Regions from separate parts of the Peribacillus sp. 05N428 genome, predicted to be linked through region 1. Evidence: riboswitches for the same ligand, from Rfam matches in the RefSeq annotation. Region 1 holds a riboswitch; the other holds the start of a gene.

The links. A riboswitch is a leader RNA that binds a small molecule or an ion and turns the genes downstream of it on or off. The one in region 1 is predicted to bind S-adenosylmethionine.
Region 2: another riboswitch for S-adenosylmethionine. It lies ahead of AC1DIV_RS24550 (5-methyltetrahydropteroyltriglutamate--homocysteine S-methyltransferase); the one in region 1 lies ahead of AC1DIV_RS17685 (bifunctional homocysteine S-methyltransferase/methylenetetrahydrofolate reductase).

The regions. Positions count from the first base shown of each region.
Region 1 is NZ_JBFTMS010000019.1:61,959-66,386, reverse strand. Features, by position in the region: gene AC1DIV_RS17685 (bifunctional homocysteine S-methyltransferase/methylenetetrahydrofolate reductase) at 1-1,524, opposite strand, end outside; SAM riboswitch class I at 1,628-1,726, opposite strand; gene AC1DIV_RS17680 (MOSC domain-containing protein) at 1,838-2,488, opposite strand; gene ku (non-homologous end joining protein Ku) at 2,982-3,824, opposite strand; gene ligD (DNA ligase D) at 3,975-4,428, shown strand, end outside.
Region 2 is NZ_JBFTMS010000041.1:18,848-23,275, reverse strand. Features, by position in the region: gene AC1DIV_RS24565 (MIP/aquaporin family protein) at 1-222, opposite strand, end outside; gene AC1DIV_RS24560 (glycerol-3-phosphate responsive antiterminator) at 449-991, opposite strand; gene AC1DIV_RS24555 (hypothetical protein) at 1,165-1,584, opposite strand; SAM riboswitch class I at 1,741-1,842, shown strand; gene AC1DIV_RS24550 (5-methyltetrahydropteroyltriglutamate--homocysteine S-methyltransferase) at 1,924-3,027, shown strand; gene AC1DIV_RS24545 (LysR family transcriptional regulator) at 3,081-3,959, opposite strand; gene AC1DIV_RS24540 (aldehyde dehydrogenase family protein) at 4,075-4,428, shown strand, end outside.

The DNA.
Region 1 (4,428 bases):
CGCTTCATATACTTCTTCGATTTGCTCCACGGAATAAATTGGCTGTGTCAAAAAGGATTGAGCACCGCAGGCAATCTTCTTTTCCATTCTCAGTACGGCTTTATCCAGATATTTCACATTGGGATTAAAAGCTGCCGCAATTTTAAAATTTGCCCGTTGCCCCAAACTTTGACCGGAATAGGAAAGACCTTCATTAAATTGTTTGACCATGCTTATCAGGTCAAAGGAAGATAAATCATAAACCGAAGTGGCACCCGGGAAGTCCCCAATTTTTGAAGGGTCTCCGGTGATGATCAATATTTCGTTCAGCCCTACCGTCTGCAGACCCATTAAATGTGACTGCAGGCCAATCAAATTTCGATCTCGGCATGTTATATGCACCATCGGATTTATATTCAATTGGTTCTTCAGTAAATTAGCCAGTGCATCATTCGATATCCTTGGTGAGGCAAGTGAATTGTCCGCTAATGTAATGGAATCGACCCCTGCTTTTTTCAAAACCTCAGCACCAGTCATGAAGCTCTCTATCCCTAGCTTTTTCGGTGGATCAAGCTCAACAAGAATCGTCCGTTCCGTTTTGGCTTTTTCGTAAAGGGGAAGTTCCAATTCCCTATCGTTCACTTCAATTACTTCTATTTCACGGGATTTCGTAAATTTCTCTTTCACGGGAGCCAAACTTCCAATTGCATGCTTTACAGCTTGAATATGCAGTGGAGTCGTTCCACAGCACCCTCCTATGATCGCGGCGCCTTGCTCACGAAGTTCCAGGGCACTAGAACCGAAATATTCCGGCACAGCTTTATAAACGAGCCTCCCATCGACATAATCCGGCAGGCTGGCGTTAGGGTAAATGGCAATCGATGCTTGCTTTGGCAAACTCACTTCTTCCAAGGCCCGAATCATATGATGTGGTCCGAGGCGGCAATTTACACCAACCACATCGGCACCCAATTGCTCGAGTTTTTGAAAGGCTTCATTTAAATGGATTCCACTTTGAAGATTACCCAGTTCATGCATCGAGACATTTGCGATAATCGGCAGTCCCGTTTCATTTTTAACGATTTGCAGGACGGTTTCCAGTTCTTCCAGGTCATAAAATGTTTCCAGGAGAATCCCATCAGGATTTTCCATCAACAGACTGTATAGCTGTTCACGAAAACCCCGTTTTATCTCTTCCATGCTTAAATCCGATTTCCTGATACTCCGCTGGGCCCCTATGGTACCGAAGACGTATGCTTTTCCTTTTGCCGCTTTTTTAGCAAGAATAACTCCCTGGCGATTGATTCTGCTCACTTCATCTTCAAGTCCATACCGCTTCAATTTATTGAAATTGGCTCCGTATGTATTCGATTGAAGGATATCTGCACCAGCTTCCAGATAGGCTCGATGGATGGACTCTATTTGATCTGGGTTCGTACAGTTTAATTCCTCATAACATTGATCAATGCCATTAGAGTAAAGCAAGGTCCCCATTGCCCCTTCTCCAATCAGCATTCTTTCTTTTAATTCTTTACGAAAATTCATCATTACACCCTCTCTCAAAAACAATCCTGTTTTTGTAGTAGTCTATGAGTATGAGAGAAAAGGAAAAAAAACCTTCTCAAAGAAGAAGGTTTTTGAAACATTCTCCTCATCTATCAAGCTCTGCTTGCTGGATTTAGCACCTTTGCCTAAGCTGGTTGCTGAGGTTTCTTCGGGCCAGTCCCTCCACCTCTCTCGATAAGATCCATTTATATAATTTTCATAAGATTTCAAAATTTGATTATATTTAATTTACATTAATAATCTGTCAATTTCAATACCTGATCGACATTTTTTTCACTTTTGCAAAAATCATTCAATTTTTTGCTGCTTGAACCCTCTTCAAGATCCTTTGTTTCCAGTCTTCCGCTAACGAGTCTAGTGTAAGTAAAGCCTTAGCACCTTCCAGCCCATCCCGTTTATGAAGGATGACCTCTGCTGCGTAATGGACAGAAATTTTTTCTTGTAGACGATCTATTAGCACAATCTCGTTTTGTTTATTTATCGTTCCTTCTTGAAGTACTCTTGCAAAATAACCAGTGAAACTCGTTTTCAGCACGCGTTCCAAAAACTTAGGTTCTTGATTGAAGAAGGAAATGGTCGAACAAGGTATCCTCCCTTGGTTAATTTGAACAATCACATCGCCTATTTGATAAATATCGCCGATATACGTTGTTTCTTCCCTCATCCCCGCTATAGTTAAATTTTCACCGAATGCAGGGATATCCAGCTTTTTAGAGAATTTTTCATTCCATAATGAATAATGCTCAAATGGGTAAAAGCACAAAGCCCGATCAGGACCTCCATGGAACTTTACATTACCGACACCATCGCCGATTATGCCAGCTTTAGTCACTGTCAAATTATTCTGTGCTTGTTTATCCATGGCTGAAAAGATATCGATATTCGAAAAAATTTCATGTTTCGGCTTCCCCGCATGTAGTGATTTGATTTTTCCATTTTCCATTTTGCATCTTCCATTCATATTAAATTTATATCATCCTATATGTATAAATTATACTAAAAATCCATTTTATTCAGTACCTTTTTATATGTATATGAAATGAAAAAGCCATATGAGCAGTTAATGGGCGAAATATCATTGATTTCCAGAAAAATTCATAGGTTAGTTTCAGTAATTTAGTTGCTATTTCAGAATTAAATATGGTAGAATATGAACACAATATATAGTCGAAAACTACAACCGTTCGCCTATATGTTGATTTTCACGATTGAATTCCTCATTGTCGCTCTTTAGGGAGCGAATTTTTTTTGCTTTCATTAATATCCACTAATTCCCTGTAATTCCATTCAGTTTCTTGCATCTTGATCGACTCACCTATTTGTACTTTCCTTCCCTCCTTATCAAGTCCCTTTCATTTCCTTATTAGAAGCCTGATTCCTTGCAAAAACAAGCAGAAAGCCGAGCGACATCATCCGTCTTCCGCTCAGCTTCCTGTTTACGCTTGTTTCTTTTTTTTCGGTGCCGCTTTCTTTCGGGTCGTCTTTTTCTTTTCCGGTTCATCATGTTTTGTACGGTCTATGGATGCCTGTAATGCCTCCATTAAATCAGTTACATTGTTGGAAACTGGTTCTTTTGTTTTCGCTGTAATCGTCGTCTGTCCCGTTTTCTTTGATTCAATCAATTCTAGTAACGCGGTTCGATAGTCATCGGTGTATTTTGTCGGATCGAAAGTAGTCGTTAATTGATCTATCAATAATACGGCAGTATCGATTTCTTTTTTTACTATGGTATCATTGGCAGGGATATTCGGAACATCCGCTGTGGAGCGGACTTCATCCGGATAATGAATCGTTTCCATAACCAAGGTATTATCAACGACTCGGATTACCGCCATTTGTTCTTTGGATCGAATGATGATTTTTGCCAACCCCACCTTATTCGATTCCTTGAGGGCCTGCCTCAAAAGGGAATAAGCTTTTATCCCCCCGTCATTTGGGGACATGTAATAACTCCGGTTAAAATAAATGGGATCTATTTCTTCAATTTTAACAAAATCCACGATTTCCACGGCTTTTTCTTCGTTTTGTTTTTTCAGTTGTTCTAGTTCATTGTCTTCCAATACAACAAACTTTCCCTTTGTATACTCAAAAGCGCGGACTATATCATCCTTCCCCACTTCTTTCTCGCATACTGGACAAACCTTCTCGTATTTAATCGGTGTATGACATTCCTTATGCAACGTCCTTAAAGATATATCCTTATCCTCCGTTGCAGCATGAAGTTTGATCGGAATGTTCACCAAGCCGAATGATATGCTTCCCTTCCACATCGTATGCATATTCGTCACCTCATAACTTATTTTTGATGAGAAGAACAATTTTATTATTCCCCTTTGTTCAAAAAAAACCGAAAAAACAATTGCCAACTGTAACACTTCGTTTTTTTGGCAAAATAATGTTATCAATTATTTGCGGAGGTAAATACAAATATGAAACCGATGCTGCCTACCTATTACCCTGAAGCCCCCAACTCCAAGGATTGGCGTTATGAAGTCAAATATGACGGCTTTAGGGCTATATTAACGATAGAATCCGATACCATAAGCATTTCGAGTCGAAATGAAAAGGAATTATCACCTCAATTCCCAGAAATCATTGCTTACATCAAAGACCTGGACCTGGAAGATTATCTCCCGCTTCAGTTAGATGGAGAATTGGTCTGGCTTACCAATCAAGCGAAAGCGGACTTTTTTCAAATACAGTGGCGAGGACGCCTTGGGAAACAATCCTTAATTTCAGAAAATGCCCGTTTTTCCCCATGTCGGTTTATAGCGTTTGACCTGCTTCGCATCAGCGGAAAAGATGTAGCAGCTAATCCAATGGTGGAACGAAGGGAATTGATGTTGAATATGGGGGGAAAACTCGGTCTACCTATGCCTCCCG
Region 2 (4,428 bases), on a different contig from region 1:
AATAATGGCAAACCCAACTGTGACCGCCGGGTTTAAATGCGCCCCGCTTATGGACCCCACTGCAAAAACACCCATGGTAACAGCCAATCCCCATGCAATCGTGATAACGATCCAGCCGGCATCTTTTGCATAGGAACCCTTTAAGGATGAACCTGCCCCAATACCTGCTCCGAATAAAACTAAAATCATCGTGCCTAACACTTCTCCCCAAAATGGAGTCATGATAAAACCCTCCCCTGATAATTTTTTAAACCTTGCCAACAAATAAAAGGAGATCCACAGCAGAACTATCTTCATAAAAAAATTATGAATAGATCTGTTGTGAATCTCCTAGTCTCCGTCACATATATTAACTTGTACTGTAAAATATACTAGGTTATGAAAACGCTGTCAATAATTTGTGAGAAATTAATCTATTTTTTCTGTAATTTTTTTCAATTTTTCCCAATTAGACGATATCCCATAATTCAGTTTTTGAAGTGGTGATTGACGAGGCGCCGGCATCAAGTGCATTCAGGACTTCATCCGAGGTACGTATGAGGCCGCCTGCAAAAATCGGTGTCTGCAATCTTTCCTTCACTTCTTTTATCATCCATGGCATGGCGCCCGGCAATACTTCGATATAATCCGGCTTTGTTTTCTGCACCAGCTTATAACTTTTCTCAAGCGCGTGTGAGTCTATTAAAAAGATTCGCTGGATGGCAATGACCCCCTTTTGCTTCGCCTTCAATATAACGCTTGATTTAGTCGAAATCAGCCCATAGGGGTTATATTCCTGACAAATGAATTCCGTCGCGTACTCATCACTTCTTATGCCATGGATCAAATCGACATGATAAATCATTTTCTTATTATGCTGCTTTGCCATCATACTTACATTTTTCAATTGTGAGATATGCAAATCAAGAAACACACCTATTTCATAGGAACTTTCTAGAAATCTTTCGAAATCCTTCATGCTTGCTGAAGCAGGCAAAATCTTCTGATCCATCATTATCCTCCTCATTCCCAGAAAAACTCAAAACTTCAAGTCATTTAGTATATTTTAAAGAGCTTGATTTATCAAACACATTTTTTTCATGAACCATGTCATCTTAACACTATCATACCTGGCAAACCCTTTATAGGTTACGGCTAAGGATATATGTAAAATATCCCCTTAAATCATATAGAAAGATTCATTTTCAATGCACCTTCGGCGAGTTCATACGATTTAATTGTGCCAATCGGAATTTTCCTCACGATGCTCCAAGCATTAACATTCATTTTGATTGCTCTTTTTTCATATTCAAAAAATGGCGGTCTGTTAAATATCCTTTGGTTGATGAAATTCCTGTCAACGGGTTCCATTTCCACTAATTCAAATGAAATCGTTCTTTTTTCCACATGAACCGGTTTTAATGTAATCCGGAAAGCCACGTTTTTCTTAAACATCATTTTTTTCACTTCCATCATTCCGGAAAGCACAATATGCCTTGGCGTAATCTCGACTTTAATATCCTGACCAGATGATTTCATTCTTATGATTCTCTCTATCATGGCTTCAGTTACCGTAATCGGTATGCCATTTTTGAATGGACTCATCCTTGCATCCCCTCCCCACTCAAAGCATATGCCGGATTCCCTGATGCCGTTAACATTTCAGCCCAGATTAATAAACGGTATATTCGAAATATTCCAGCTCCACCCCTTGACCTTCATAAAAACTACCTGTATAGTCATAGTTAATTTAATAGACAACTCTTATCCAGAGAGGTGGAGGGACTGGCCCTTTGATGCCTCAGCAACAGACTGATCTTGTACTGTGCTAATTCCAGAAGTGTAAAAACTTGAAGATAAGAAGAGTATATAGCTTTGTTGCCAACACCTCTTCTTATTTTTAAGGAGAGGTTTTTTATTTTTAAAAGGAAAGAAGGAATCAACATGTCAATCACATTAACGAAAGCACCATTCAGGGCGGACCACGTCGGAAGTTTATTAAGACCGGAACGTTTACATATTGCCAGAAAGGACTTTAAGGAAGGTACCATTTCAGCTGAGCGGCTTCGTGAAATTGAAACTGAAGAAATCAAACGGATCGTCGATAAACAAATTGAAGTTGGTTTAGAGGCCGTTACGGACGGTGAGTTCAGACGAACATGGTGGCACTTTGACTTCCTCGAACATTTAAATGGCATCGAGGGATATGTAACTGAAAAAGGCCTCACATTCGATGGTGTGGAAACAGAGAGATATAATGTTCGCAATACCGGGAAGGTTTCATTCAACCCTGAACATCCCTTCATTCGTGATTTCATTGAATTGAACAAAATAGTGAACGGACGTGCCGTTGCCAAGCAAACCATCCCCAGTCCGAATCAATTATTTGCTGCAGGCATTCATAATGAAGACGTCTACCCTGATATCGAAGACTATGCAAATGATATCATCAAAGCCTATCAGCATGCTTTGAAAGCCTTTTATGAAGCAGGTGTGCGTTATCTTCAATTGGATGATGTATATATTGCCAGACTTTCAGCTCCGGATTTCCAGTTCAAGGATGGAAAATATACGAGGGAACAATTAATTGATCTTGCACTTCGGGTCATTAATGGCGCATTGGAAGGCAAACCAGAAGACCTTATCGTCACTACCCACCTATGTCGCGGAAACTACCAGTCGACATGGGCGTTTGAAGGAAGCTATGCCCGTATCGCCCCAACTTTATTGGCAAAAGAAAAAGTGGATGGATTCTTCTTGGAATATGATGATCAACGCTCAGGGGATTTCAAACCATTGGAATACATTCCAAATGGCGGTGCACGGGTCGTACTGGGTGTCGTCACTTCAAAAAATGGGGAAATCGAGGACAAGGAAGCTGTTAAGGCACGCATTAAAGAAGCATCGCACTTCGTTCCGCTCGAACAATTATGCTTAAGCCCTCAATGCGGCTTCGCCTCCACACATCACGGCAACAAGCTAACCGAAGCACAGCAATGGGAAAAACTGAAATTCGTCGTTGATGTAGCAAAAGAAGTATGGGAATGATTCATCCTTAAATGTAAAGTAAAAGCTAGGCATTAGGAAGGCCTAGCTTTTCTTCAAAACAACTCAATAAAATGTTTTGCCGTTTTGGAAAGATAACGATCTTGTCTAAAAACCAAGGCTATATTCGATTGAATTGAAGAATCGATAATATCCAGCACTTTCACTCCTTTTATAATATGGGGTGAAACAGCTGATTTTGGAACAATACTCGCCCCAACTCCAGCTGCAACCAGAGAGAGCAGAACATTTACATCATGGCATTCGCATAAAATATTTAGCTGTATTTCCCGCTTTTTAAATTCCTCGATAATTTCCTCGTAAATACCTGGTCCTTTTTCCCTATGCACTAAAAGCAATGGGATGTTTTCAATATCCTTTAAATGAACCCTATCCTTCGAAGTGAAGCTGTCCCAATCCTCAGGTACAACAAAAACATTGGGCACTTGTCCTAAGTTCAAACTGGAAAGACCCTTCATCTCGACAGGTAAATGAACAATGGCAAGTTCGATATCCTGATTCTCCAAATAATTACTTATTTCATATGGATCTCCTGCGAATATTTTAAAGGAAACTGAAGGATATTTTTTCTTGAAACTATTAATTTTATCAGGTAAATAAGACATATACGCAAGTACGGAACCTACTGAAAGTGTACCTTTAATTCCCTCACCCGTTTCCTTCACTTCGAGCAAGGAGTCCTCGAAATATTGCAGCATATCCTTAGCCTTCTCGTAAAGTACCCTCCCAGCTTCGGTCAACTCCATACTTTTACCGTTCCTTTTTCGCTCAAGTAAAGTAGTCCCTAATTCTTCTTCCATAAGGCGGAGCTGCTGGCTTAATGGCGGCTGTGACATATTCAACTTTTTGGCTGCACGGGAAACCTGGCCTTCTTCTGCAAGAATGAGAAAATATCGTAATTGTCTAATATCCATATTGGCACCTCTGATATATATGTATATCGTATATAAACTTAATTATATAGATATTTTAAATATGATACAAACAGCAGTAAAATATATTTGTTTACAACATAAAGGGGTGTTCAAAATGGAGAAATTCAAGGATCTAAACAAAAGCTTCATCAATGGGGAATGGATGGAAGGCTTAAGTCAACGCAGATATAATATTTTAAACCCATACAATAATGCCGTGATTTCAAATGTGAGCTTGGCTACATCAAAACAGCTCGAAGAATCATTTGAAATAGCAAAGAATGCTCAAAAAGGTTGGGCAAAAACATCAGCCGAAAAACGTCGTCAGGTCCTGCTTAAAGTTGGTGAATTCCTGCAGGAAAACCGGAATGAAATCGTTGAAATGATTTCCCGTGAAACAGGCGGATCGCTTATTAAAGCAAACGTTGAATTTCAGCTTACTATGGAAATAGTCGAAGAATCTACTAAC